2 regions of the Arthrobacter sp. BF1 genome follow, and region 2 is predicted to be linked to the other one. Evidence: predicted binding sites of a transcription regulator. Region 2 holds the regulator's gene; the other holds the start of a gene.
The links. The regulator LexA, encoded in region 2, represses DNA repair genes until DNA is damaged. The targets are predictions, from matches to a motif close to TCGAACANNTGTTCGA.
Positions count from the first base shown of each region.

Region 1: AC1MCD_RS19675 (shikimate dehydrogenase) is a predicted target of LexA. The motif match lies at 2,563-2,578, and genes of this name have one in related genera.

Region 1 covers NZ_CM155271.1:4,184,897-4,189,103, forward strand. Annotated here, with positions in the region: gene AC1MCD_RS19670 (bifunctional sugar phosphate isomerase/epimerase/4-hydroxyphenylpyruvate dioxygenase family protein) at 1-1,581, opposite strand, end outside; gene AC1MCD_RS19675 (shikimate dehydrogenase) at 1,581-2,462, opposite strand; gene AC1MCD_RS19680 (IclR family transcriptional regulator) at 2,600-3,340, opposite strand; gene AC1MCD_RS19685 (MFS transporter) at 3,721-4,207, shown strand, end outside.
Region 2 covers NZ_CM155271.1:1,557,919-1,562,125, forward strand. Annotated here, with positions in the region: gene AC1MCD_RS07330 (ATP-dependent DNA helicase) at 1-1,530, shown strand, start outside; gene lexA (transcriptional repressor LexA) at 1,533-2,279, opposite strand; gene AC1MCD_RS07340 (LysM peptidoglycan-binding domain-containing protein) at 2,619-3,017, shown strand; gene AC1MCD_RS07345 (histidinol-phosphate transaminase) at 3,107-4,207, shown strand, end outside.

The sequences.
Region 1 (4,207 bases), 1.7 Mb from region 2:
CGCATCGGGTCCGGAGGCGCCGTCCTGCTGGATCAGGGGTGCCAGGTTCAGCACCAGCCGCACGGCGCGGTCGCCGGTGGCCATAACTTGCGAACGGACCAGACCGGTGGGGCTGGGCACCTCGGCGAACGGTTGCGGTTCCAGGGCCAAAGCGCTTGTGTAGAACAGGACGGCCTCGTCAAAGTGCTGCCAGGGCTGGGCGAGATTGACGTGATCGATCACCGCGGTGGCACCTGCGGCGGGAACTTCGAGCCCCTCGCCGAACTCGCTGGTCCAGGCCGCGGTGCCGTCCGGATTGCCCTGGCATAGGAAGATCTCGGTGGAGTCCGGCGCCGCAAAGCCCTGGAACACTTCCTCGTTGGCCTGGCTTTTGCGCGGAACCGCGGGGGCCTTGAGCTGCTGGGCCCGGGCGGAGGCAATCACGGGGGAATCGACGTCGAACCCCAGAGCGGCGATGGCAGGCGATGCGTCCGCCGTGTTGTCCGCTGAACCGGACGCCTCGTTGACGATGACCCGGGCGTGGCCCATGGTCCACAGCTGCACGTCCTTGGTGCGGTGCCGGCCATTGAATTCGAAGCCGAGCTGGCCCAGGACCGTTTCCAGGCCCTTGGTGTCGGCGGCCTTGACCTCGGCAAAGTTGTAGCCGGCCGGTTCGGCCACCTGGGGAAGGGTGGCAAGTTCCATGGGATAACGACGGCGGAACGGGGCCGTAGGACCACCAGCAACTGTGCCTGCGGCGCCCGCCAGCACCGGCGCGTTGGCGTCGAGCCATTTGGCGCTCTGTTCCTCCAGCCAGATGAGCGAGCGCATGCCGTCCACGGCGGTGCGCTCCACGTCCGACTGCCGGAAGACATCGTTGAAGATTTCCAATGACACCGGCCCGCTGTACCCGGCACGGACCACGTGGCCCATGAACTTGGCCAGCTCAAACTGTCCTTCGCCGGGGAATACCCGGTAGTGCCGGCTCCAGGACAGGACGTCCATGGACAGTTTGGGTGCATCCGCTACCTGGACGAAGAAAATCTTTTCCGCGTTGAAGGCTTCGATGGGGGCCGTGTCCCAGTTGCGGGACAGGATGTGGAAGGAGTCCAGGCAAGTGCCCAGGTTGGGATGGTCCACGGCCTCAACCAGCCGGTGGGCGTGCTCGTAGTCGCTGACGTACTTGCCCCAGGCCAATGCCTCGTAGGCGACCTTGACGCCGTGATCCCCTGCCAGTGCAGCCAGCCGGCCGAGCTGCTCAGCCCGGAGGTCGTCGCTGTCGATGCTGGCGGTGGCCACGTTGGAGCAGACCAGGATGGTGTCCATGCCCAGCCGCGCCATGAGCTTGAATTTTCCTTCGGCGCGGCGCAGATTGGCGGCGAGCAGGTCCTCGGACACGCTGTCGAAGTCACGGAACGGCTGGTAGAGGTCCAGCGTAAGGCCAAGATCGGCCGCCATCTTGCGGACGTCCTCGGGCGTTAGCGGCGAGGTGACCAGGTCCTGTTCAAAGATCTCAATGCCGTCGAAGCCCGCAATGGCGCAGGCCTGCATCTTTTCCTTCAGCGTGCCGGAGAGGCAAACCGTGGCGATTCCGGTGCGCATCAGGCGGCCACCTCTTCCTGGGCCACGAGCTCGAGGAAGTGGCCGCGCATGCGGTCCGCGTTGGCTTCCAGTCCCGTGAAGATCCGGAAGGAGTCCGCCGCCTGGCCCACGGCCATCCGCCCGCCGTCCAGGACCTCGCAGCCCTTGGCACGGGCACCCAGGACAAGCTCGGTCTCGATGGGCCGGTAGACGATGTCCGCTACCCAGTGCCGGGATTCGAGCAGGTCCAGGTCCAGCGGGACGCCAGGATGGGCGGCCATGCCAACAGGCGTGCAGTGCACCAGACCGTCGGCCAGCGGCATCAGCTGCGGCAGCTCCGCCGTCGTACGCGGTGTGATGGTGCGGTCCGGGAAGAAGCCGGACAGCTCGGCGGCACGTGCCGCGCAGCGGGCGGCGTCGGTGTCCACCAGATCCAGCGCCTTCACGCCGGCGGTGAGCAGGGCGTAGGCGACGGCCGAGCCGGCGCCTCCTGCGCCGAGCTGGACCACGCGGTCCAGCTGCGCGCCCGGAAGGCCGGACGCCAGGGCGGCGGCGAACCCGGAGAAGTCGGTGTTGTGGCCGATGAAACGGCCCCCTTCGATCACCACGGTGTTGACGGCGCCGAGCCTGCGGGCATCCGGCGAGACTTCGTCAAGGTGCTGGAGGACCAGCTGCTTGCAGGGATGGGTGATGTTCAGTCCGTTGAAACCGAGGCTGCGGGCGCTCTTGAGCAGTTCCCCGACGGCCTCGCCTGGCAGTCCGAGTTCCAACAGGTCGATGGGGCGGTACAGGTAGCGCAGGCCCTGGACATCGCCTTCGCGTTCGTGCATGGGTGGAGTGAGTGACGGCGTGACGCCGTCGCCGACCAGTCCCACAAGGTAGGACTCAGTTCGATTGCTCATCCGGGCAGCTCCTTTGATACGGCACGTGACGGGCGGCGGCGCTCAGGGCGGACGCGGCGGGCCAGGTGATAGGGATTACAGTACAGTAGATGTTCACTTATCGCACGCTTGTTCTACATGCGAACACGGGTGCTGCTTTACCGCTGCGGCAGCCGCGCGGCGAGTTCGGCGGCGGCATCCCGAAGCAGGGGTACGTGCGCCAGGAGGGCTTCCATGCTGAGGCGGAACACGGGGACAGCGGTGGCGAGCGATGCGAAGGCGTGGCCCTGGGAGTTGAGCAGCGGCACAGCCACCGCGCGCATCCCGTCCTCGTTTTCCTCGTCCATCACCGCATATCCCTGCCGGCGGACCTGCTCCATTTCCGCGCGGAAGGCGGCACGGTCGGTGACGGTGCGTCCGGTGAGCGGTTCCAGTTCCAGTTCCTCGATCAGGGCTTCCCGCTCCGCATCCTCGGCAAACGCCACGAGGACCTTGCCCACCGCGGTGGCGTGCAGGGCGCCCAGATGCCCGGGGTCGCTGGTGACCCGGAACATCTGCGGACCGTCCACCTTGTTGACCGTCAGGTGATGGTGGCCGTCGCGGACGCTGAGGATGGTGGCCTCGCCCGTCTGCTCGGTCACGCGGCGAAGGACCGGCATGGCCGCACCCGCGAAGCCGTGGTGCTGCGAAACCCGCTGGCCAAGCTGAAAGATGCGCAGGCCCAGGTGGTAGCGGCGGCCGTCCGGCTCGTAGTCCACAAAGCCGTCCCGGGTCAGGGAACCGAGCAGGCGGTAGGTGGTACTGAAAGGGAGCTCGGCGCGGCGCGAGATCTCAGCGGCGCTGGCACCGCGGGGCTCATCCCCCAGGAGGACCAGCAGGCCCAGGGCCTTGCCCACCATGTCGGTGCGGTCACCCTTGGGCGCCTTTGCTTCGGCCGGGCCGGGCCCCGGGTCCAGGTCCGGGCGTAGATCCGGCTTCGGGTCCGGGTCCGGGCGTAGATCGGGTGCGGCGGAGACGTCATCGTCGGCTGTGGCTTGGTTCACACTCATAACTCGATGTTGCCACATTGTGAGAGCTATTTCTAGATGGTGATTATTTTCTTGACAAGTGACAGTGCTCACAGCCATCATTGCTATATCGCACAAGTAGCTCCCACCATGTGGCTACTGGTCCGGGTCTTTCCACGGACACCAGCCGCACCGCGCTCCGCCACCACAGGCAGTGCGGCTGCGCTTCTCCAGATCCATCCGCGACAATGTCGTCACATCAAAGGAACTCCATGAGCCAGACACTTCCGTCCGCGGGGCCGGGCACCGTTGCCCCGGCCGGGACGCCAAAGAAAGCAGCCCTCGCCAGCTTCCTGGGCAGCGCCGTCGAATACTATGACTTCTTCATCTTCGGTTCCGCGGCAGCCCTGATCTTTCCCACGGTCTTTTTCCCGGACGCCGGGGCCAACGCGGCCATCATGTCCTTCGCCACCTTCGGCTTTGCCTATGTGGCCCGTCCAATTGGCGCCGTGATCCTCGGTCACTTCGGCGACCGCGTGGGCCGGCGGAAGGTCCTCATGTTCACCCTGCTGCTGATGGGCGCCTCCACGTTCGTCATCGGCTGCCTCCCCGACTTCAACACCGTGGGATGGTGGGCTCCGGCCCTGCTGGTGCTGGCACGCCTCTGCCAGGGCCTCTCCGCTGCGGGCGAGCAGGCCGGCGCCTCCTCGATGACGCTCGAACACGCCCCGGACAACCGCCGCTCCTTCTTCACCTCCT
Region 2 (4,207 bases):
CTGCGCGAATGGGCGGAAAAAACCACCACGGGAGACCGCGATGAGCTCCTTCCCGGCGTCACCGACCGCGCCTGGCGGCAGGTCTCGGTGACGTCGATGGAATGCCTGGGGGCGCAGAAGTGCCCGATGGCGGCCGAATGCTTCAGCGAATTGGCGCGCCACGACGCGGCCGAAGCTGACGTTGTGGTCACCAACCATGCCATGCTGGCGGTCAGCGCCTTTGAGGGCCTTGCCGTGCTGCCCGAATACGACGTTGTGGTGGTGGACGAGGCCCACGAACTCCAGGACCGGGTCACCGGCGCGGTCTCCGGGCAGCTCTCCGTTGCCATGGTCCACGCGGCGGCGGCCGGCGCCCGTAAGCACACCGCCATCACTGTTGATGCCCTTAATGCGGCCGCTGCCAACCTCGAACTCGCCCTGGCCGGCGTCCCGAACGGGCTGCTGCCCAACGGGCTCGACGACGAACAGTTGGACTGCGTGGATCAGTTGCGGGAGGCCTGCCGGGCCGCCCTGTCAGATTCCAAGGGGGACGGCAGCCAAACGGCCGACGGCGGGCGGCAGCTTGCCCGCTCGCGGCTGATGCTGATCCTTGAACTGTGTGAACGCCTCATCGTTGCCCGCGAGAACCGCGAAGTCGTCTGGTTTTCCCGCGCCAGCTCCTTCGATCCGCAACAGGGCTATTCGCAGCCCGACGAGACAGCCCCTGCGCTGATCAACATAGCCCCGCTTAGTGTCGCCGGTAAGTTGCGTGAGGGGTTGTTCGCAGGCCACACCGTCGTGCTCACCTCGGCAACTTTGGCCATCGGTTCGGCGTTCGAACCGGCCGCCGGAGGCCTGGGGCTGGTAGGGGAGGGCGCACCGAGCTGGACCGGCATCGACGTCGGCTCACCGTTCGACTATCCCAAGCAGGGGATCCTCTATGTCGCCGGGCACCTGCCCAAACCTGGTCGCGGAGCGTCACCGGAGGCCCTGGACGAGCTGGAGGCGCTGATCCGGGCTTCCGGCGGCGGTGCGTTGTGCCTCTTTTCGTCGCGCCGTGCTGCCGAAGAGGCGGCTGAGGCGATGCGCCCGCGGCTCGGGCTCAGCATTCTTTGCCAGGGCGACTCGACCATGACGGCGCTTGTGAAGCAGTTCGCGGACGAGCCCGATACTTGCCTGTTCGGCACCATGTCGCTGTGGCAGGGTGTTGACGTTCCCGGTGGATCGTGCCGGCTGGTAGTGATCGACCGCATTCCGTTCCCGCGGCCCGATGATCCGCTCATGACCGCCCGCTCCCGCGCCGTGGCGCAGGCCGGCGGCAACGGCTTCATGGCAGTTTCCGCCACGCACGCGGCCATCCGCCTGGCCCAGGGGGCAGGCCGGCTGATCCGTTCGACGGGGGACAAAGGAGTGGTGGCCGTACTCGATTCACGTCTTGCCACGGAGCGTTACGCCGGCTTCCTGCGCGCTGCGCTCCCGCCGTTCTGGCCCACCACGGACCGCAAGACGGCATTCGCGGCACTCGAAAGGCTGGCCGGGAAGGGCGCCTGAGGCTACAGCGACCGCAGGACCGAGACGACCTTCCCCATGATCGTGGCGTGATCACCAAGGATCGGCTCGTACTGGGTGTTCTGGGGCAACAGCCACGTGTGGCCGTCGCGCTGGCGGAAGGTCTTGACGGTGGCTTCGTCGTCCAACAGGGCCGCAACGATGTCCCCGTTGGCGGCGTCCGCCTGGCGGCGGACCACTACCCAGTCGCCGTCGCAGATGGCGGCGTCCACCATGGAGTCGCCGGCGACGCGCAGCATAAATAGTTCACCCTGCCCCACAAGTTGGCGGGGCAGCGGCATCACGTCCTCCACCACCTGATCGGCAAGGATCGGTCCGCCTGCCGCGATGCGGCCAACCAGCGGCACCATGGCAGTGTCCATGGCAGTGGGAAGTTCGGTGACAGTACCGCCGAGGCTGTGCAGGGCCGCGGATTTGACCGAGGCACCGTTTTTGCCGGCGCCCCCGTCCAGCGTTAGGGGCATGAGGACCTCCATGGCGCGCGGACGCTTCGGGTCACGGCGGAGGTAGCCCAGCTTTTCCAGCTGGGAGAGCTGATGGGTGACGCTCGAAAGGCTGGCCAGGCCGACAGTGTCTCCGATTTCCCGCATGGAGGGCGGGTAGCCGTTGTCATTGACGGAACGCTGGATGGTTTCCAGGATCTTCTTCTGGCGGGCAGTGAGCCCCTTGGGGGTCCTCTGGGGCTGGCGGCCCTGCGGAGTCGCCTTGCCCTCGGCGGCTGGTGCTGCCATGTTCGCCAATGCCTTTCGGTTGCCCCGGATCCGGTCCGGCGTTCCTCGCCGGAATGTCCGGGCTGCTTTGAATGTCAGACCCTGCTGATCAACTACACGAGTGGTTGATCCTTGATCCAAACGTAGGCCAGCCACATAGCTTTTTCAAACATTTGTTCTAGCGAGTCTCGACAATGTTCGGTGATAAGTGCTAAAACTGAGGAAGCAAAGTTCGAATATGTGTTCGACTCGTTGCCAGCGGATTCGAATATCCGCCGAATGCGGAGGCGGGAGCCTCGGGGCATTGGCGACGTGGAGGCCACGCCGGGCAGCACAGTATGGTCCAGGAGGGCTCATCTCATGTCAGCTACATCTGCTTCACAGGATTCCCGTCCGCAGTTCGTTTCCGTCGAGCACCTGACGTCACAGCAGCGCAGGGAATCCCTGCCGCCGCTCCGTCTGACCCGCAGGGGCCGGGTTGTCCTCATCGGCATCCCGCTGGTGCTCCTTGCTGCGCTCCTTCTCTCGCTGGCTGGTTTTCTCACCTCGCCGGCAAAGGCGGCGGATTCCGCAGCTGATCTCTCCGTCACCCCCACCATCACGGTGACCGTCCAGCCCGGACAGTCCCTCTGGGCCATTGCGGGCACGGCAGCACCCCAGCGCGACGCCCGGGACGTCATTGCGGACATTGTTCAACTGAACAACCTCACGGGCGGCGGCGTGGTGCCGGGCCAACAGCTCTTTGTCCCCACCCGTTAGCCGCCGGCGAGGGGCCGGTTGACGCAGGGACAGGTCCGCTGGTGGCCGTCACATTTTCCGGCAGTCTCCTTCGGAACTAAACTGTTCAGGTGAATGACCAGCTAGAGCGTCTGAACCGACTTCCCCTCCGGACCAACCTTCGCGGGCTTACCCCCTACGGTGCCCCGCAGCTGGATGTTCCCATCCTGCTGAACGTCAATGAGAATACCCATGGCGTTCCGGCGGATGTGCAGGCCGCCATCGCGGCAGCTGTAACGGAAGCAGCAACCGGGCTCAACCGCTACCCGGACCGTGAATTCACCGAGCTCCGCGAAGCGCTGGCCGAGTACCTGGGCCACGGACTTGATGCCACTAACATGTGGGCCGCCAACGGCTCCAACGAGGTCCTTCAGCAAATCTTGCAGGCATTCGGCGGCCCGGGTCGTAAGGCCCTCGGGTTCCCGCCCACGTATTCCATGTACCCCTTGCTGGCAAGCGGCACCGACACCGAATACATCGTCGGTCAGCGCGCTGAAGGGTACGGACTTAGTGCCGAATCAGCCGCCCTTCAGGTCAAGGAACTTCAGCCGAACATCGTTTTCCTGTGTTCGCCCAACAACCCCACCGGGACAGGGCTTGGGCTGGACGTAGTGGAGGCCGTGTACGCCGCCGGCGAGGCCAGCCAGACCATCGTGATCGTCGACGAGGCCTACCACGAGTTTGCCCATGACGGCACGCCCAGTGCCCTTACCCTGCTGCCGGGCAGGGAACGCCTGATTGTTTCCCGCACCATGAGCAAAGCGTTTGCCCTCGCCGGAGCGCGCCTCGGCTACATGGCGGCGGCGCCGGAGGTAACGGATGCCCTCCGCCTGGTCCGGCTGCCCTACCACCTCTCCGCGATCACCCAGGCCGCGGCCCTGGCCGCCCTCCAGCACCGGACCGCCCTGATGGCGGACGTCCAGGACATCAAGGAACAGCGGGACCGGATAGTCACGGAATTGACCCGGATGGGCCTCAAGCCGGCGGCCTCGGATTCCAATTACGTCTTCTTCGGCGGCCTGGACAGCCCGCACGAGGTCTGGCAGCAATTGCTGGACGCGGGCGTGCTGATTCGCGACGTCGGGATTCCCGGCCACCTGCGGGTCACGGCGGGAACTGAGAGGGAGACCACAGCCTTCCTGACCTCCCTTGAGGGCATCCTGGCCAGCCAA